2 linked regions of the Pseudorhodoplanes sinuspersici genome follow. The protein of the gene in region 1 interacts with the protein of each later gene in a pairwise test. Links are inferred from orthologs where the notes say so. Each region holds a gene or a part of one and is shown in the gene's direction. Other genes may lie near its edges.

The links.
Region 2: the proteins of CAK95_RS13585 (region 1) and mtgA interact in binary tests that used the Escherichia coli proteins (3 or more experiments, as listed by UniProt). The link is inferred for Pseudorhodoplanes sinuspersici from one-to-one orthologs.

The regions. Positions count from the first base shown.
Region 1 is NZ_CP021112.1:2,818,765-2,828,722, forward strand. What follows is about bases 1-2,950. They hold CAK95_RS13585 (peptidoglycan D,D-transpeptidase FtsI family protein), read left to right. Parts: upstream 1-583; coding sequence 584-2,317; downstream 2,318-2,950. Other genes in these bases: rsmH (16S rRNA (cytosine(1402)-N(4))-methyltransferase RsmH), read left to right, coding at 1-204; ftsL (cell division protein FtsL), read left to right, coding at 207-587; CAK95_RS13590 (epoxyqueuosine reductase QueH), read left to right, coding at 2,394-2,950. Also shown: more of CAK95_RS13590, read left to right, coding at 2,951-3,062; CAK95_RS13595 (metal ABC transporter permease), read right to left, coding at 3,047-3,910; CAK95_RS13600 (metal ABC transporter permease), read right to left, coding at 3,907-4,791; CAK95_RS13605 (manganese/iron ABC transporter ATP-binding protein), read right to left, coding at 4,788-5,684; CAK95_RS13610 (metal ABC transporter substrate-binding protein), read right to left, coding at 5,715-6,638; CAK95_RS13615 (transporter), read left to right, coding at 6,904-7,761; CAK95_RS13620 (hypothetical protein), read right to left, coding at 7,852-8,355; CAK95_RS13625 (hypothetical protein), read right to left, coding at 8,444-8,806; CAK95_RS13630 (hypothetical protein), read right to left, coding at 9,312-9,638; CAK95_RS13635 (hypothetical protein), read right to left, coding at 9,635-9,943. UniProt on the Escherichia coli protein: Essential cell division protein that catalyzes cross-linking of the peptidoglycan cell wall at the division septum. Required for localization of FtsN.
Region 2 is NZ_CP021112.1:2,112,750-2,122,504, forward strand. The notes cover bases 3,592-6,338. They hold mtgA (monofunctional biosynthetic peptidoglycan transglycosylase), read left to right. Parts: upstream 3,592-4,478; coding sequence 4,479-5,198; downstream 5,199-6,338. Other genes in these bases: CAK95_RS10305 (polyprenyl synthetase family protein), read right to left, coding at 3,592-4,365; rpmF (50S ribosomal protein L32), read left to right, coding at 5,365-5,553; CAK95_RS10320 (hypothetical protein), read left to right, coding at 5,594-6,007; ggt (gamma-glutamyltransferase), read left to right, coding at 6,149-6,338. In the rest of the region: CAK95_RS10290 (ABC transporter permease), read right to left, coding at 1-859; CAK95_RS10295 (ABC transporter ATP-binding protein), read right to left, coding at 856-1,608; CAK95_RS10300 (efflux RND transporter periplasmic adaptor subunit), read right to left, coding at 1,620-3,305; more of CAK95_RS10305, read right to left, coding at 3,433-3,591; more of ggt, read left to right, coding at 6,339-7,732; CAK95_RS10330 (hypothetical protein), read right to left, coding at 7,749-8,033; CAK95_RS10335 (putative bifunctional diguanylate cyclase/phosphodiesterase), read left to right, coding at 8,257-9,755. UniProt on the Escherichia coli protein: Peptidoglycan polymerase that catalyzes glycan chain elongation from lipid-linked precursors. May play a role in peptidoglycan assembly during cell division in collaboration with other cell division proteins.

The DNA.
Region 1 (9,958 bases):
GTCCACGGTCCGGAGCCGACCTTCACCGCGCTCACGAAAAAGCCAGTGGTCGCCGATGATGCCGAGATCGCAGCCAATCCGCGCGCCCGCTCGGCAAAATTGCGCGCCGCCGAGCGGACCGATGTGCCGGCCCGTGAAAGCGATATCGGCGATCTCCTGCCACGCTTGCCGTCACTCGACGATGCGATGAGAGGCGGCCGATGATCATCCGCATCATTCATTTCTGCGTCATTGTCGCGATGATTGCGGCTGCGACTTACGTCTATGACATCAAATTCGAATCCACCATGCAGGCCGAGCGTCTCGCCAGGATCCGCGGCGAAATCCGCCGCGAGCGCGATGCCATTGCCGCATTGCGTGCCGAATGGGCGAAGCTCGATTCGCCTGATCGCATTGAGGGGCTTGCACAGCGGCATTTGCCGTTGAAAGCCACGGATGCACGGCAGTTCGATCAATTCGCGAATCTGCCCGAGCGTCCAAAGCCGCCGCTTTTTGCCGATGAGCCCGATCCGATCGGGGCGCTTCTCAGCATCGAACAGGAGAAGGATATCCCGACTGGGTCGACCGGAGGGCGAAACCAACGATGACTGACAGCGCAAAGCCCAACCCGGCAAAGCCGAAACTCAGCCTCGTCAATCGGCTGCTTTACGGCAATGTTGATCGCGATGCCAAAGGCCGCGCGCGGGTTGGGCTGGCGATTCTCGCCTTTGCCTGCATCTACACAATCATTTGCGGGCGCCTCGTTTATCTTGCGTCGACGTCCGATGCCCAGGGGGGGCGCCGCGGCGGTGGCGACATCATCGCAACCGCGCGGCCGGATATTCAGGATCGTAACGGCGAAGTGTTGGCCACCGATGTGCGCATGCCGTCACTGTTCGGCGAGCCGCGCCGCATCATCGACGTCGATGAGGCTGTGGAGCTGCTGACCGCCACGGTCCCCGATCTCAACGCCAATGAATTGCGCGAGCGGCTCTCGTCCAAGCGCGGGTTTGTGTGGCTCAAGCGCGAGATCACCAAGGAGCAGCAGCGGCAGATCCATCGGCTTGGCATTCCCGGCATTGGCTTTCGCTCCGAGAACAAGCGTGTCTATCCAAACGGTCCCGCCGTGTCGCATGTCATCGGCCATGTGAATATCGACAATCAGGGCATCGCCGGCATCGAGAAATGGCTCGATGCGCGCGGCCTTGCCGACCTGCATTCGCTTGGCTTTGCCAGCGACCGGCAGCAGGAGCCTGTCCAGCTTGCCGTCGATCTTCGCGTCCAACACGCCTTGCGTTCGGAACTGATTGCGGCGCGGACGAAATACAAGGCTAAGGCTGCAGCCGGACTGATCACCGACGTCAATACCGGCGAGATCGTCTCAATGGTGTCCGTGCCGGATTACGATCCGAACGATCCGCGGGAAGCGCTGGACAAAGATCGCATCAATCGTCTGACGACCGGCGTGTTCGAAATGGGATCGACCTTCAAGGCGCTGACCGTGGCGATGGCGCTGGATTCAGGCAAGATCACGCTCGGTTCGTCATTCGATGCCCGTCATTCGCTGCGCTACGGCAAATTCAGCATCAACGACTTCCACGCGCAGCGCCGCATCCTGACGGTGCCGGAAATCTTCACTTATTCATCGAATATCGGCACCGCCCGCATGGCGCTCTCGCTCGGCGTCGAGCATCACAAGGCCTTTCTGAAAAGGATGGGGCAGCTTGACCGCTTGCGCACGGAAATTCCGGAAAGCGCCGAGCCACTGGTGCCCAAACGCTGGGGCGAACTGAACACCGTCACGATTGCATTCGGGCATGGTCTGTCGGTTGCGCCGTTGCAGGCGGTGATGGGCATTTCCGCGCTGATGAATGGCGGCAAGCTGATCCCGCCGACCTTCCTCAAGCGCACCGAAGCCGAAGCCAACGAACTCGCCAAGCAGGTGGTCCGGCCGGAAACCAGCGACCGCATGCGCTATCTGATGCGGCTCAATGCGGAAAAGGGCTCGGCCAGGAAGGCCGATGTCGAAGGCTATTATGTCGGCGGCAAGACCGGTACGGCGGAAAAAGTGGTCGGCGGCCGCTATTCCAAGACTAAACTGTTGACCAGCTTCACCGCGGTGCTGCCGGCCGACAAGCCGCGCTACCTCATCCTCATCATGCTGGATGAGCCCCAGCCGCTGCCGGAGACCCATGGCTATGCGACATCGGGCTGGAATGCGGTGCCGGTCGCCGGACTTGTGATCGGCCGGGTCGCGCCGCTGCTCGGCATCGCGCCGCGCTTCGATCTGCCTCCGGCCGATCGGCTCATCCTCGCCGCCACAGCCTCGACACGCTGATTTCGGCCGCTTTGGCCTCCTTCCGCCCATTCTGGAACGGTGGCGCGGCTGGGCGGTTTCCGCTAAAAGGCGCCCCATGCTTCCGATCGAACGCAAAGAGCTGATCCCACCTGGCGGCCACAAGAAGGTGCTGCTGCATTCCTGCTGCGCGCCGTGTTCCGGCGAGGTGATGGAGGCGATGCTGGCCTCCGGCATCGACTACACCATCTTTTTCTACAATCCGAATATCCATCCGGAGCGCGAATATCTCCTGCGCAAGGAGGAGAATGTCCGCTTCGCCGAGAAGCATGGCGTCGCCTTCGTCGATGCGGATTACGACAAGGACAACTGGTTCGCGCGCGCCAAGGGCATGGAATGGGAACCGGAGCGTGGCATCCGCTGCACCATGTGCTTCGACATGCGATTCGAACGCACGGCGCTTTACGCGCACGAACACGGCTTCCCGGTCATGACCTCCTCCCTCGGCATCTCGCGCTGGAAGAACATGTCGCAGATCAACGATTGCGGGAAGCGCGCGGCCGGCCGCTATGAAGGTCTCAGCTATTGGGACTTCAACTGGCGCAAGGGCGGCGGCGCCGCCCGCATGATCGAGATCTCAAAGCGCGAGGAATTCTATCAGCAGGAATATTGCGGCTGCGTCTATTCATTGCGCGACACCAACCAGCATCGCCGCAATCAGGGCCGCGAGCCGATCGAACTCGGCGTGAAGTTTTACGGTCAGGGCGACGATCAGGATGCCGGCTGATCGGGCTGCGATTGACTCCGCCTGAGAATTCCGCGTTTCGGTGCAAACAGAAAAGCCGCGACGAAGAACAGCGCCTGCGTCAGCACGATGCAGGCGCCGGTCGCGCCATCGATATGGAAGCTGATGAGGGTACCAAGCGCGGCTGATAGCATGGCGACCGCCGTTGCGATCACCAGCATTCGCTCGAAACTGTCGGTCAAGAGATAGGCGGTGGCGCCCGGTCCGATCAGCATCGCGATCACGAGGATGATGCCGACCGCCTTCAGCGACGCGACGATGGTCAGCGACAGCAGCACCAGTAGTCCGTAATGCAGCACGCGTACCGGCAGGCCGATCGACCGGGCGTGATTGGGATCAAAACAATAGAGCAGGAGATCGCGTCGCTTGAGCAGCACGACCAGCAGGGTGCCGCCGGCGACGATGGCGGTCTCGACCAGGTCCTGCATCGTCACGCCGAGGACATTGCCGAACAGGATGTGATTGAGATGCTGTTCAGTCTCGACCTTGGTGAAGATCACGAGGCCAAACCCGAACATGCCGGAAAACACGATGCCCATCACCGTGTCCTCCTTCACCCGGCTGTTTTCTTTCAAATAGCCCGTGAACAATGCGCAGGCGAGACCGGCGACAAAGGCGCCGACAGCGAGCGGGATGCTCAGCACATACGCAATCACGATGCCGGGCAGCACCGCATGCGAGATGGCATCGCCCATCAGCGACCAGCCCTTCAAGACGAGGTAGCAGGACAACACGGCGCAAACGGCGGCCACGAGTAGCGACACCACCAGCGCCCGTTGCATGAAAGGGTAGGCGAGGGGCATTGCGAAGAAATCGATCAGCGTGGTCATGCCGTGCCCTCTGCCGCTGCGCCCGACGTGACGGCCATGCGGCGGCGCCGTGCCGCCAGCACGCCATGCTTCGGCGCGAAATAGAAGGCGAGGAGGAAGATCAGCGTCTGCAAGGTGACGATCACGCCACCGGTCGCGCCGTCGAGGAAATAGCTGATATAGGCGCCGACGAAACTGGTGATCACGCCGAGCGCAACGCTGATGACGATGAGTCGACCGAACCGGTCGGTGAGGAGATACGCCGTGGCGCCGGGCGTCACCACCATCGCAATCACGAGACATGCGCCGACGGTCTGCAGCGCGGCGACTGTACAAGCCGAGAGCAAGGTAAAAAACAACACCTTGAGCAAACCGGTTCTGATGCCGATCGAGCGCGCATGGCTCTCGTCGAAGAAAGTCACCATCAGGTCCTTCCAGACCAGCAGCAGGATGGCGAGGGATACCGCGGCGATGATGGCGACCTGCACAACGTCCTCGTCGGAAATCGCAAGGATATTGCCGAGCACGATGGTCTGGATGCTGACCGATGTCGGCCAGATCGATGCCATCAGCAATCCGAGCGCGAACAACGCCGTGAAGACGAGGCCAATGACGGCGTCCTCACGCAGGCGCGACTTCTGCTTGACGAATTGCATGGCGAAGGAGGCGAGAATGCCAGCAAAGAAAGCCCCGACGGCAAAGGGCGCACCGAGGATATACGCGCCAGCCACACCGGGCACGATCGAATGGCCGAGGGCGTCGCCCATCAGCGACCAGCCCTTCAGCATCAGATAGGCAGAAAGGAAGGCACAGACGCCACCGACCAGCGCGCTCACCCACATCGCCTTCCACATGTAATTGTAGCTGAACGGCACCAGCAATTCGGTGAGAAGCTCGGTCATTTGGAGTCCGGCTCTTTGCGTTTCTCCGGACGGTCGCCGTAGAAGACCAGCGGCCGCTCGTCGTCGGTCAGCACCGTGACGCTGCGGGCATCGTCATCGTCATGCAGGTCGCGTCCGCCGAGCTGGAAGTTGCGCAGAACGCCGCCGAAAGCCTTTTCGAGATTCTTCTGCGTGAACACTTCGGCGGTCGGGCCCGCGGCAAGCACGGTGCGATTGATCAGGACAACCTGATCGCAAAAGTCCGGGACGCTGCCGAGATTGTGGGTCGATACCAGCATGAGATGACCGGACGCGCGCAACTCGCGCAAAAGGCCGATGATTGCGGTCTCGGTCTTCACATCGACGCCGGTGAACGGTTCGTCGAGCAGGATGATCTTGCCCTCCTGCGCCAGCGATCGCGCCAGGAACACGCGTTTCTTTTGCCCGCCGCTCAGTTCGCCGATCTGCCGGTGGCGGTAGGCGCTCATGCCGACCCGCTCCAAAGCCTCATCCACCTTGTAGCGGTCGGCGCGCGAGGGCATGCGCAGGAAATTCATGTGGCCGTAGCGGCCCATCATCACCACAGTTTCAACGAGAACCGGAAAATTCCAGTCCACGTCCTCGCTCTGCGGCACATAGGCGACGATGTTCTTCTTGACGGCGTCGTCGACGGGCATGCCGCACAGACGGACTTCGCCGGCCGAGGGCCGAACGAATCCCATAATAGCTTTGAAGATCGTCGATTTGCCGCTGCCGTTGATGCCGACCAGGGCGCAGATGCTGCCAGGATCGAGCTGGAAATTGGCATCGTGAACGGCGGTGAAGCCGTTCGGATAAGTGACGCTGAGGTTACGCACGGAAATGCTGGCGCCAAGGTTGGCAGCAAGTTGCAAGCTCTGCGCCGGTGCATTCATCTCTCGGACCCTGTCATTGCTTGAAACTCGTCATTTCCCAAAGCCTTTGGCGATGGTGTCCACCGTGACATTCAGGAGGTCGAGAAAGGTCGGCACGGGTCCGTTGGCGGCACTGAGCGAGTCCACATACAGGACACCACCGTAGCGGGCGCCAGTTTCTCGCGCCACCTGTTTTGCGGCACGATCGGAAATCGTGCTTTCGCTGAACACCACAGGGATCTTGTTCTTGCGAACAAGATCGATCACCTTGCGCACCTGTTGCGGCGTACCCTGTTCGTCCGCATTGATCGGCCAGAGATAGGCTTCGCGCATCTTGTAGTCGCGTGCCAGATAGCTGAAAGCGCCTTCGCTCGTCACCAGCCAGCGCTGGTTCTCCGGAATGGCCGACAGCCTCTTGCGCAACGGTTCGTCGAGCGCCTTGATCTTTTCCGAATAGGCGGCAGCGTTTTTGTTGTAGCTCTCGGCGTTCTTCGGATCGAATTTCACCAGCGCCTTTCGAATGTTCTCGACATAGATCAGCGCATTCGAGGGCGACATCCAGGCATGCGGATTGGGTTTGCCGGTATAAGGACCTTCGGTAATTCCCATTGGCTCGATGCCTTCGGTGACGATGACACTCGGCACCTCTTTGACATTGTCGAAAAACTTCTCGAACCAGCGTTCGAGATTGAAGCCGTTCCACAGCACGAGGTCGGCCGATTGCGCGCGTACGATGTCGAGCGGCGTCGGCTGATAGTCATGGATTTCGGCACCGGGCTTGGTGATCGATTCCACAATCGCTTTGTCGCCGGCGACATTTTGCGCGATGTCCTGGATGACCGTGAATGTCGTCACCACCCGGAATGGTTTGCTGGACGCGTTTTGCGCGCTGGCCGGTATCGCCGGCAACGTGCAGGCGGCCAACGCCGCCAGAACAAGACCTGTGGCCGCGCGTCGACCCAACCGGAAACTCATCGGCTCTCTCCTCCTTGCGTCTTCGAGCCCCGCGAGGAGGCGCCTGAGATGCAACTGCAAATTATTCGCAAGAAGATTGACAGATCGCAACCCGCACGTCAAGCTAGTTGCGAACGAGTTGCAATTAGGTGGCTCAAACCAGAGGCCCGAATCAATTGTCACGGGTTCTGGTTACATGGTGTGGAATTTGGGGGACGAGTTGATGGTCAGTTGGAGTAATTGGGGTGGGAACCGCGTGTGCGGTCGAAGCCTGTTGGCGGGCGTGATGATTCTGGCGTTCGGGGCGGTTCCGGCACTGGCAGCCGAGCCGGAGGACAACGCGTCCGACAAGAGCCGCTACTGGCTGTTCAATCCGACGCCCGAAAACCTCATGCGCGATCTCACGACGGATCGCCCCGACATGACCGAAAGCCCGTTCACTGTGGATGCGGGCCATGTGCAGTTCGAGACCAATATTTTCGGCTATACGCGTTCGCGGGCGGACCAGGACGGCACGATCTCGAAATCCTACGACTACGCCACCACGAATATCCGCATCGGCCTGACGAACTCCACGGAATTGAATGTCGTGGTCGCGCCATATGGCGTCGTCCGCACCAAGCCGCTCGATCCGGTGCTGGCGACCCGCAGCTCCGGTCTTGGCGGCGTCGATCTGCGCATGAAGATCAACCTCTGGGGTAACGACACATTCGAGAAGCCGGGCGCAACCGCGTTGGGCCTTCTGCCCTTCATTACGCTGCCGACCGACCGCAATAACGGCATCGGCCCGACAGGCGTCGAAGGTGGCTTCATATTGCCCTTCGCAATGAAGCTGTCGGAGAAATGGTCGCTCGGCCTGAATGGCGGCTTTCATATTGTCCGCAACGACGATGCGTCCGGCACGCATACCGAATGGTTGTCCTCGGCCGCGGTGTCCTATGATTGGACCGAGAATTTGAGCACTTATTACGAGGTGGCCGGACGCTTCGGCACACGCGATCCCCGTGGCGATATCGGCATTCTGGCCACCGGGGTAACTTACAAACTGAGCAGGAACGTGCAGCTCGATGGCGGTGTGAATTTCGGCGTCACGCGTGCGGCGGACAAGATCAATCCGTTCGTCGGGATTTCAGCGCGGTTTTAGTTCTTTGGCCTCATCCCGAGGAGCGGGCGAAACCCGCGTCTCGAAGGATGCTGCCGTCCTCGCCTTCGAAACGCATCGTGGAAATTTCGCTCAGCGAAACACCTGATAGCTGATCGACGGCGGGGGGCGCCGCGGCTCGGCGGATGTCACCGAAGCACTGACGGGCTCGATTTTGGCCGCAACAGCGGGGCGGGGAGGTGGTGCCTCCTCGCCGGCGAGCGTTGAACGCGTGCCGGCGAGCGAGAATAGAAACGCAAGCGTCCACATCGTCACCGAGATCAATGACGTCCACATCGCAAAGGTGAGATAGACGTCGCGCAAGACCGTCGAACTGGCCCATTGCGCATAGGCTTCCGGCGGACGGAAATCCTTATCGATATAAAGCCACATCTCGGTGCGGCGATAATCCTTGGTCAGCGCTTCGCGCGCCTTCAGGATCAGAATGAAAGCCATCATCATGGTGAGAAATCCGCCAGCCTGAAAGGCCAGCCTGGGATCGAAAGACATGCCGACCATGACGCAGAAGATGCCAAGCGAGGCGAAGCCGCAGGCGCGCAGGACAGTCTCATACGCAATGCGGCGCATATGCTCCATGATCGCCCCGGTTTTGGCCCTCAACGATTCAACTGTAGCAAACGCCGCTGGTCCGGTTCGGTCACGAACCGGTGTAGTTGTTCAGTCGCTAGGCCCAGGATGTCAGCAGGCCCAATCCGAACAGGATGGATGCGACGCCCGCCGCGCTCTTGGCGCCGGTCAAAAGCATTGTTTCCAGTTGCTGGCGGGCATGAGCCCGCCCCTCATCCCCGACCGGACGTTCTTCCGGCTGCATCACCAGCCAGGGTTCGGTTGCGACAATGCGATCCTCGGTCAGGAAAAGCGCGCGGATCAGCATGACGGCGGTGAAGAACATGGCCACTGAAGCGCCGATGACAAACGCCAGTGACAGGTCGAAGCTGTACGCGACCATCAAGATGCCGGCCGCCAAAGCCGAAAAGCTGGCATCCCGCGCCACGGTGAAGAATGCGAACCGGCGGAATGTATCCATGCGGGCCTCCTTATCGAGTGGACACCTGCTCCTTTGAAAATTTCCTCTCCGGAATTGCTCGACTTTAATTTTTGCGCTGGATGCACCCGAAACGGATGCAAATGCCATGCCGGACGCAAAGATCCGGAAAGCGCTGTCCTAACGCAGCCGTTGGAGGCTGGTTCCGAAAAGCGGCAGGAAAACGTCGGGCAAGGCCTGTGACGGAGTGGCCTGCGACGGCGTTGGCCGCGTCAGAGCATGACGCCGAAAAGTGCGAAGCGGCTTTCGGACGACATCATGCTCTAACGTATTAGAATCGATCACGTTTATGATTTGGGATCGATTCGATCCAAAATCATCGTGATCTAGTGTGGTGGTTCGCAAGTCTGCATCATTTCTGCAGCGCGTTCTTTTGCGGACTTGCGAACCAAAACCACACTAGAATTATAGGTTCCTAGTGTCCTTTTGAATCCGAAGTTCGCCAGGGAGCGCGCTGCAAAATGAGGCGAACTTCGGATTCAGGACACTAGAGGCCGATCGCGAGGAAATTGCCGATCGCCGGCAGGGTCAGGATCGCCGTGCCGGCCAGCCAGATCCACAGCGAGGTGACCGTCGAATCATTCTTCGCGCCAATGAAGCGCTCGTAGAGTGCGGCTGGTATCCCGCCCAGAATCACAGTGCCGGTCGACAGCATCAACGAGGAAAAATAGGCGATGGCCGCGGTGCTGCCAAACAGCGGTTCAGCCATCAGGTAAACCGATATCTGGAAGACAAAGAAGAATAGCGGATTGAAGATCCCGTTGATCATTCCGAAAAATGCGATGCCGATGTAGTAAAAACTGCGCTCGTTCATGCTGCACCCACACGCAGAATACCGAGCGAAAAGAAAACGACCAGCAAGAGAACGCGCAGCCAGAACAACCACACGAAACCAAACAGCCATTGCACAACCGGCGCCGTCGCTTTTGGCGTCACCAGTGCGAAGACCTTGAGGAACGGATCGGTGATCGCGCAGAATCCTCGCCAGATATAATTCGTGGAATCGTGTTCGACGAACAGGCCGAGCAGAGCGCGACCCAGCATGGTGTACATCACCACGGCCAGAATGAAATTCGGCACATGGAAATACCAAAGACTCCAGAACGAGGCCGTTTGCACGCTGACAATCTCCGG
Region 2 (9,755 bases), 700 kb from region 1 along the record:
GTAACGCCAGCGTGCGGGCGCTCGCCTCGCGCGTTGCGGCGATGTCGGCAAGGTTGCGGACGGTGAAGTCGTCTTCCTGTCCCGGCTGCAGGCGATGGCGCTGCCGCAGCAGCGACTTAACATCGTTCTCGACGATGGACATATCCTCGCCGTCGCGCACCTTCACATAGATCGAGCCGACCGCGCGGGCATTGGCCATGTTGCGTCCGAGCACGCGCTGGCGTCCCGTATTGAGCGGCACGAACACGACATCGTCCTGATCCTGCCCCCAGGTCGTCTGGCCCTTGCGGCTCATCACGCCAATGATGCGGAACGGCACGTTGCGCACGCGCAATTCCTGTCCGACCGGATCGATGCCGCCATAGAGATTACGCGCCACCGTCTGGCCGATCAGAATCACTTGTGCGCCGCGCGTGATTTCTTCCGGCTCGAACATGCGGCCGTGTTCAACGTCCCAGTCGCGCGCTTCGAACCAGCCATTGTCGATGCCGAAAACGCCGGTCGCCCAGTTCATGCCGCCAGCCACCAGTTGCGCCGTGCCGCGCATGTTGGGAGCGGTCACCTGCACGCCGCCGACTTCATTCATGATGGCGACCGAATCGTCATCGGTCAGTGTCGACGCGGCACCGGAGCCCATGCGCACGCCGCCGGCGGTGATGTTGCCTGGTGTCACCACCAGAAGATTGGAACCGAGGCTGCGGATCTGCGCGATCACTTGTTCGCGGGCGCCGCCGCCAACGGCCATCATTGCGATCACCGCGGCGACGCCGATGATGATGCCAAGCATGGTGAGCGCGCTGCGCAGCTTGTGCAAGCGAAGCGCGTCGAGTGCGGACATGACCGCGTCACCGGTGGTCATTCGGCGGCTTCTTTCTGCGGCTGCGACGCTGCGATCAATTCTTGTAGTTCAGCCGCCGCATTGACCGGCTCGTGCCGCACATCCGACAGCACGTGGCCATCGAGGAAGCGGATCAGACGATTGGCGTAGGCGGCAATGTCCGGCTCGTGCGTGACGATGACGACAGTGGTGCCGTCGCGATTGAGTTCCTGAAACAGCGCCATCAGTTCGACCGAGGTGCGGCTGTCGAGCGCGCCGGTCGGCTCGTCCGCGAGCAGCATCTTCGGCGAATTCACCAGTGCGCGGGCGATCGCGACACGCTGCTGCTGACCGCCCGATAATTGCGTCGGGCGGTGATGGATGCGCTCGCCAAGACCGACACGCTTCAATGCCGCGATCGCTTTCTCCTTGCGCGTGGCGCGATCCGTCTCGGCATAGACCATCGGCAATTCGACATTGGAGAGTGCGTCGAGCCGGTCGAGCAGATGAAATTGCTGAAACACGAACCCGATCTTGCGGTTGCGCACGGCCGCCAGCGCATCGCCGTTCAATGTCGACACCAGTTCGCCGTCGAGCCGGTAGGTGCCGTCCGTCGGCTTGTCGAGGCAGCCGATGACATTCATGAAGGTCGATTTGCCGGAGCCGGATGGTCCCATCACAGCGACGAAGTCGCCTTCATCGATGCAGATCGAAACGCCGCCGAGCGCTGTGACCGTCTCGCCGCCGAGATGATACAGCCTCTTCAGATTTTCGGTTTCGATCAGCGGCATGATGCTTCCGATCAGAAGCCAAACCGCGGGCCGCTGCGCTGTGCAGCGTTGCGCGACCCGCCACCGATGATGACTTCGGCGCCGGCATTCAATCCGGAGACGATTTCCGTCATCACGCCGTCGCTGGCGCCGATCCGCACCGTCACGCCCTGCGGCTGCACGTCCTTGCCGACGATGAAGATGCGACCGCTTTGCGTTGCGCGGGCGTCGCGCGTTTCGCTGTTGCGCTTCACGATTTCTTCGAAGACCGGCTTCTGTTCCGCAGTCAGGATGCCGGCAATGCGCTGTTCGAGTTCGGCACGCGCGGTGCGGAAGCGCTCACGGCGGGTATTGGCATCGCCGCCGGCGCTGGCATTCGCCATCATAGTTTGACGCATCTCGGCAACGGCCGCATCGACGTCGCGGACCTGATCCGGGGAAAGCTTGAGTTCGCTCTTGATGGTGTTCAGGAATTCCGAGCCATTTGCCCCGCCGGCGCCACCATTCGGTCCTGCGCCCTGCGCGCGCCGCTGCGGCGCGCCGCCGGGCGATGCTGCCGGCTCACTCGCGACGACCAGAGGTTGATCCGCAGCGACGGGCGGACGCCAGCGCAAGGCCGCGTTGGGAATACGCACGACATTCTCGCGGCGCTCGGTTTCGACGCGCAGATTGGCGGTCATTCCCGGCAGCAATTCGCGCTGCGGATTATCGATGGAAATAATGGTCGTGTAGATCACCACATTCTGCACGACTTGCGAGCCGAGCCGCACCTGCTTCACCACGCCTTCGAAGGTGCGGCCCGGAAATGCATTCACGGTGAAGGTCACATGCTGACCCGGCTTGATGCGTCCGACATCGGTCTCGTCGATATTGGCCGAGATTTCCATCTTGCGCAGGTTGTCGGCGATGCGGAACAGTTCCGGCGCCTGCAACGAGGCGGCGACAGTCTGGCCGAGTTCGACATTGCGCAGCACGACGACGCCGGAAACCGGCGAGCGGATTTCGGAATTCTGCAAGTCGACCTCGATCTGCCGCGCAGCGGCCTGACGTTGCAGGATCTGTGCATTGACGGATTCGAGATTGGCCTGCGCGATCTGCAGATCGGCGGCGAGCGACAGCAACGCCGCTTTCGCGGAATTCACCTGCGCGCGGGCCGAGTTCAATGCGGCCTGCTGTGCGTCGCGGGTGGCGCGGGCGGTGTCATGGACCGATTCCGCAGCGAAGCCGCGTGTGCGCAATTCGCTCTGCCGCGTCAGATTCCGTTCGGCATCGGCGAGCAGCGCTTCGTTGCGGACGACCTGCGCTTCCATGTCGGCCTGCGCCGCCTTTGCTTTCTCGGTTTCGGCACGGACCTTTTCGATCTGGCCTTCGGTGACGAGCTTCTGCGCCCGCATCTGCGCGAGGTCGGCGCGGGCGGCGTCGAGCCGCGCCCGGATCTGGTTCTGGTTGAGCCGCGCGACGACCTGATCGGCTTTCACTTCAGAATTATAGTCGGCCAGAACTTCAACGACCTGCCCGGACAATTGCGAGCCGACGATGACGGTGGTGGTCGGATTGATCGTGCCGGTGGCGCTGACGGTGGCGACGATCTCGCCGCGGTCCGCCTTGGCGGTGCGGTAGCTGCCTTCCGCGGGTGCGCCACTCCAGCCGGCAAACAAATAAAAACCGGCCGCAATCGCCACGGCGAGCAGCACAACAATCGTCGGTAAACGGCGCATGGCTTTTGTAACCCCTCTACCACAGATTTAGCCTGCGGGCGGGAACGCCGTCACGTTACGTTTTGGATAGCTTCAGTCCCTGCTGAATCCGGAATTGTTCCATGTTTTTCAGCAGCTTAACTGATGTTCATTTGTTGCGCGCAGCGATGAAGCGGGCCGTCTCACGCAGGATTGCGCCCCGATCGCCAAAACCGGCCAGAGCGGCTTCCGCGTCCGCAACGCACCGGGCAAGGCGTTCACGGGCGGTCGGAATGCCAAGGATGCCGACCAGCGTCGCTTTGCCGGCGGCCGCGTCCTTGCCGGCGGCCTTGCCGAGCGTCGCAGCGTCACTTTCGACATCGAGCAGATCGTCGGCAATCTGGAAGGCAACACCGATCGCAAGTCCGTAGCGCGACAGCGCATCGCGATCGGCTTTCGATGCATTGCCGAGAATGCCGCCGGCGATGCAGGCGAAGTGCAGCAATGCGCCGGTCTTCATCGATTGCATGTGAACGATGCTGCGCTCGTCCTGAATGGGGGATGTGCCAAAACGTCCCTCCGCCGCGAGATCGAGCAATTGCCCGCCGACCATGCCGCCGAGGCCCGATGCGCGTGCAAGCTGCTGCACCAGCGCAATGCGGATCGCCGGATCGGGATGCGTTTCCTCGCGCGAGAGAATGTCGAACGCGATCGTCAGCAGCGCATCGCCCGCGAGGATCGCGGTCGCATCGTCGAACTTCTTGTGCGTCGTCGGACGGCCACGCCGCAGATCGTCATTGTCCATCGCCGGCAGGTCGTCATGCACCAGCGAATAGCAGTGAATGCATTCAAGAGCCGCGCCGGCCATCAAGGCTTGCGAGCGCGGCACGCCGAACAGCGCCGCGCTTTCGATCACCAGAAACGGCCGCAGCCGCTTGCCGCCGGCCAGCGCGCCATAGCGCATCGAATCGATGATCCGCTGCGGGCGGTCGATTTCACCATCGACCGGCTTTACCGACAGCAATTGCTCCAGCAGGCGCTCAATATCGTTGGCAGCGTTTTCAAGGCTGGCCGAAAAATCGTTTCCGTGTTGTTTTGTCATTGATGGCCACGCTCGCGGCAATGCACCGCATTCTGTCGCTTGTCTCGTTGCATGAGAGTGCCCAGGGGGAACCCGACGTTCATGACTAGATTTTGCATGAGTAAATCTTGGTGATGTTGTCGCAGCAGCCATGGATGCGCTCCAGCCGGGGCGGGCTGCGCCGTGCCGTGCGTATCGCCCTGTTTGCGATTCTGATCTTTATCCTGCTGCCCTATGTCCTGACGCCGCTTTATCTGGTCGTGCGGCCGGTTTCCACCCCGATGCTGTGGCGTTACTTAACGGCGCAGCCGGTCACCCGGATTTACCGTCCGCTGGGTGATATCGCGCCCGTGCTGCCGCGGACGGTGATTGCGTCCGAGGATGCGCGCTTCTGCCCCCATCATGGCGTCGACTGGCGGGGTTTGCGGGACTTGCTGAACGAAGCGGAGGATTTCGACGATCTGCGGGGCGGTTCCACTATCACTCAGCAGACCGCCAAGAACCTGTTCCTCTGGTCCGGCCGCTCCTATGTCCGCAAGGCTCTGGAGCTGCCACTGAGCCTCTGGATGGATCTGGTTCTCGGCAAGCGACGGATCATGGAAATCTACCTGAATATCGCCGAATGGGGCCCCAACGGCCAATTCGGGGCCGAAGCGGGCAGCCGGAGGGCCTTCAACAAGCCGGCCAGCGACCTGACGGCCCATCAGGCGGCCCTGATGGCGGCCATGCTGCCCAATCCGCGGAAGCGGGACGCCCGGATGCCAGGGCCGGCGGTCCGGCGCCTGGCCGGGATCTATCAGCGGCGGGCTAACACGGCGGGGCTCGCGGATTGCCTGAAGCGGGGCCGCTTTTAACCTCCCTGAAAGGGAGAGGTCGGCGCGCCCGGCCGGAGTCGCAGAAACTGCGATAGCCTCTAGCCATATCGGGCCTGTTCCTCTATAAGCCGCCGCAAATCCGTCAATTCCCGTCCGGCTCCGTGGGTCGCCCTCGGCCGGATTGTCTTTTTCAGGAGTTCCAGCAATGGCCGTTCCGAAACGAAAAACCTCGCCATCGCGGCGTGGCATGCGCCGCTCGGCCGACGCTCTCAAGCAGCCGAGCTATATCGAGGACAAGGACTCGGGCGAATTCCGCCGTCCGCATCACCTCGACCTGAAGACCGGCATGTACAAGGGCCGGCAGGTGCTGAAGGTGAAGAGCGCGGAGGCGTAAGCCTCACCGGACAGGAGACGGAGCCAGGAGCTGCCATCCAATGTATCTCGTCGGCTTTCCGCTCCTGCTCATTCCGCTCGCGCTCTACAACATCATCGCCTTCCTGTTTGGGCTGGGATTTGGCGACACGGTGTTCACCGTGCCGATGATGTCGGGCGCAACGCTCAGCGTTTCGACCGGCGATCTGCTCATCATTCTCTCGATCCTTCTGCTGTTCGTCGAAATCCTCAAAGCCACGCGCTTCGGGGTGAAGTCGATCGTCGATCATCTGCTGTCGTTCGTGGTGTTCGTGGTCGCGCTCGGCGAATTCCTGATGGTGCAGCAGGCGGCAACGTCGACCTTCCTTCTCTTCCTCGTCATCTGCGCCATCGACGTTGTCGGCGGCTTCTCGATCTCGATCCGCGCGGCCGCGCGCGATTATACGGTCGACGGCACCCACCCGATCGCGCACTAGAGCATGATGCCGAAGTGTGCGAAGCGGTTTTCGGACGACATCATGCTCCAACTTATTGGAATCGATCACGTTCATGATTTTGGATCGACCCGATCCAAAATCATCGTGATCTAGGCGGTTGTCCGCGCATCCGGTTCATTCATGACACGCGATTATCACTTTCCCGGCCGCTCGCCCGCTTATGCGACCGGTGGCATGGTTGCGACCTCGCATCCCTTGGCGTCTCTTGCCGGCGTCGAGATCCTGCGTGCCGGCGGCACAGCGGTGGACGCTGCCGTTGCTGTGGTGGCGATGGCCGGCATTCTCGAACCGCAGATGACCGGTATCGGCGGTGATTGCTTCTGTCTGGTTGCAAAGCCCGGACAGCCGGTCTGGGGTTACAACGGCTCAGGCCGTGCCGGCGCCGCGATGCGGGCGGAAAGCCTGATCGAGCAGGGCCTGAAAGAGATCGCACCGACCTCGGTGCACAGCGTCACCGTGCCCGGTGCGGTCGAAGCCTGGGACACGATCCTCAAGACGCATGGCCGCTTTGGCCTCGATCGCGTCTTGCTGCCGGCCATTACCGCCGCGGAAGCAGGCGTTCCGGTCTCGCCGCGCGTTGCCTTCGACTGGGCGCGGACCAAGGAACGGCTGACGCGCAGTCCGGGCGCGGCGATGCATTTCCTGCCGCAAGGCGCAGCGCCAAAAGCCGGCGACGTCGTGAAGTTTCCGGCGCTGGCCAAGACGCTATGGGCGATCGGCGAGCGCGGTGCGCGCGCTTTCTATGAAGGCGAGATCGCCGACGACATCGTTGCGACGCTCAAGGCCATGGGCGGCGTTCTGACGGCCGACGATTTTGCTGCGCATCGCGGCGAAGAGGCGACGCCGCTCACATCGAATTATCGTGGTCTTGATGTGGTGGAGCTGCCGCCGAACGGGCAGGGCATGATCGCCCTGATCCTGCTCAACATCCTCGAACGCTTCGCGTTGTCGAATCTCGATCCCGTCGGGGCCGATCGCTATCATCTCGCAACCGAGGCAGCGCGCCTGGCTTACGGCGTGCGGAACACTTATCTCGCAGATCCGGCTTTCATGACGCAGCCGGTGCCCTCATTGCTCGACAGCGGTTTTGCGGCACAGCTTGCCGGCATGATCGATCGCACCAAGCGCTCGCCATTCCCGCAAGCGCCGAAGCCGCAAGGCTCCACCGTGCTGGCCTGCGTCGTCGATCGCGACCGCAATGCGGTGACGATCATCAACTCGCTGTTCTCGGGTTTCGGTTCAGGCATCGCGACGGAGAAGACCGGCATTCTGCTTCATCATCGCGGCTCCGGCTTCAATCTCGCGCTTGGTCATCCCAATTGCATCGGTCCGAACAAGCGGCCAATGCACACGATCATTCCGGCGCTGGCGATGCGCGATGGACGCGTCGACATGGCCTTCGGCGTCATGGGTGGTGCGTATCAGGCGATGGGCCACGCGCATTTCATCTCGAACGTCGTCGATTACGGGATGGATGTGCAGTCCGCGATCGATTCGCCGCGCATCTTCTTCGAAGGCGAACAGGTGACGCTCGAGAACGGAATCGGCGAAGCCGTGCTGCAGGATCTGCGGGCGCGCGGCCACGACGCTGCGCGCGCGGCTGTGCCGCATGGCGGCGGTCAGGCAATCAAAATCGATTGGGAGCGCGGCGTGCTGATCGGCGGCTCCGATCCCCGCAAGGATGGCTGCGCGCTGGGGTATTGAGCGCGCGCGTTCTCTTTTAAACCTTCCTTGACACGAGACGCCCGGTCCGCACGGCCGGCTGCGTGGTCTTGCGATAGCTGGCATCGGCGTCGCCGGGTTCGGCCCGCCGCTTCTCGCAGGTTTGCGGCGCCCGAAACTTGGTCGCGAACATGTGCGCCAGGAACATGGCGTCTGCCAACCGCGAACGCCCATGCCGTTCGGTTAGCGTCGGGTTGACGGCGACGATGGCGCGCTGATGCGATGTGTCCGCGCTGTCCCGATCCGGGGTGGCCGCATCGGTCGTTTCGCTATCGCGTTTCATTTGATCGGCCACCAATGCTGCCTTCTGTACCAGACCGGGACATTAACGTCCCGTTCGCCATCAAGGTCGCAATTGTCGTGCCGGGTAACGCACATCGTGCCCGGAAGTGCCCGATCGGTACAAAGCGAGGCGGGGAGTTTCCCCTTTGTTTATAGTTCCGGCTCAAGCTTTTGTGAGTGCCGGCTGAGGCTTATGCCCGGTGGGGACAAGCAAGGGGCTTAGGGTGACCAAGGCGACCAAGACTTCCCGTCCGGTCGAAGCCAAAGCTGGTGCCGACAAGTCGAGCGTCGCCGATGCGGCATCGGAGATCGATGTTGCCGCGATTCTCAGATCCAGCGGCGAAGCGGCTTATGAATGGCGGATCGAAGCCGACACATTGACCTGGAGCAGCAATGCGCCGGCCCTGCTGGGCCTTCGCGACACCGGGCCGATTTCGACGGGGCGTGGCTTTGCGATGCTGCTCGATCCCGGCAATACAAAAACGCGCTTCGATGCGGTGACGCATTCGACCAAGCGCGATCAGGGCAAGGGTGTCGCCTATCAGGTGGAATATGCCCTCCGGTCAAACCCGCGCGCGCCCAAGCGCTGGATCGAGGATACCGGCCGCTGGTTCGCCGGCAAGGACGGCAAGCCGGAGCGCGCGCATGGTGTCATCCGCGTCATCAACGATCGTCACAAGCGCGAAGAGCAACTGGCCTATCTTTCCCGTTTCGACCCGCTGACCGGTGAAATCAATCGCTGGCATCTGACCGAGCAATTGGAAAAGGCCCTGCAGGAAACGGCGCGCGCCAAGACCAATTGCGGTTTCCTGCTGGTTGCGATCGACGGTCTCGGGCAAGTCAACGAAGCCTATGGCTATGACATTGCCGATGAGGTGATCGGCATCGTCGCGCGGCGCTTGCGCAGCAAGATGCGCGGCGAAGACTGTCTCGGCCGTTTTTCAGGCAACAAATTCGGGCTGATCCTGCGGAACTGCACGCCGGACGAAATCGGTGTTGCGGCGGAGCGGTTTCTCAGCCACGTCCGCCACGATGTGGTGATGACATCGGCCGGGCCGATCGCCGTCACCGGCACCATCGGTAGTGTCGTCGCACCACGTCATGGCGGCAACGTGCACGATGTCCTTGCACGGGCGCAGGAAACGCTCGATCTCGCGAAGGAAAAAAGGCCCGGATCGTTCCTGGTCTATCAACCGAATATCGAACGCGAAGCGATGCGGCGCGAGAATATTCTCGCCACCGACAAGATCGTCACCGCGCTCAATCAGCGGCGTATCATGCTGGCTTATGAGCCGGTGGTCGATGCGCAGACGCATAAGGGCGTTTTCTATGAATGCCTGTTGCGGATTCGCAGTACGGACGGGGTGATGATTTCCGCCGCTGACATCATGCCGGTTGCCGAACGGCTGGGGCTTGTTCGCCTGCTCGATCAGCGGGTGCTCGAACTTGTCGTCGCGGAAATGGCCGCGCACCCGTCATTGCATGCAAGCGTGAATGTTTCCGCCGCTTCGACATTCGATCCCGATTGGTGGGCGCGGCTGGAAGCGCTGCTTCGTCTGCACCGGAGCGTTGCGGAGCGATTGATCATCGAGATCACCGAGACGATGGCGATTCACGATATCGACAATGCGCGTGGCTTTGTTGCGCGGGTGAAGGATCTTGGCGCGCGCATCGCCATCGACGATTTCGGTGCCGGCTTCACTTCGTTCCGCAATCTGCGCAA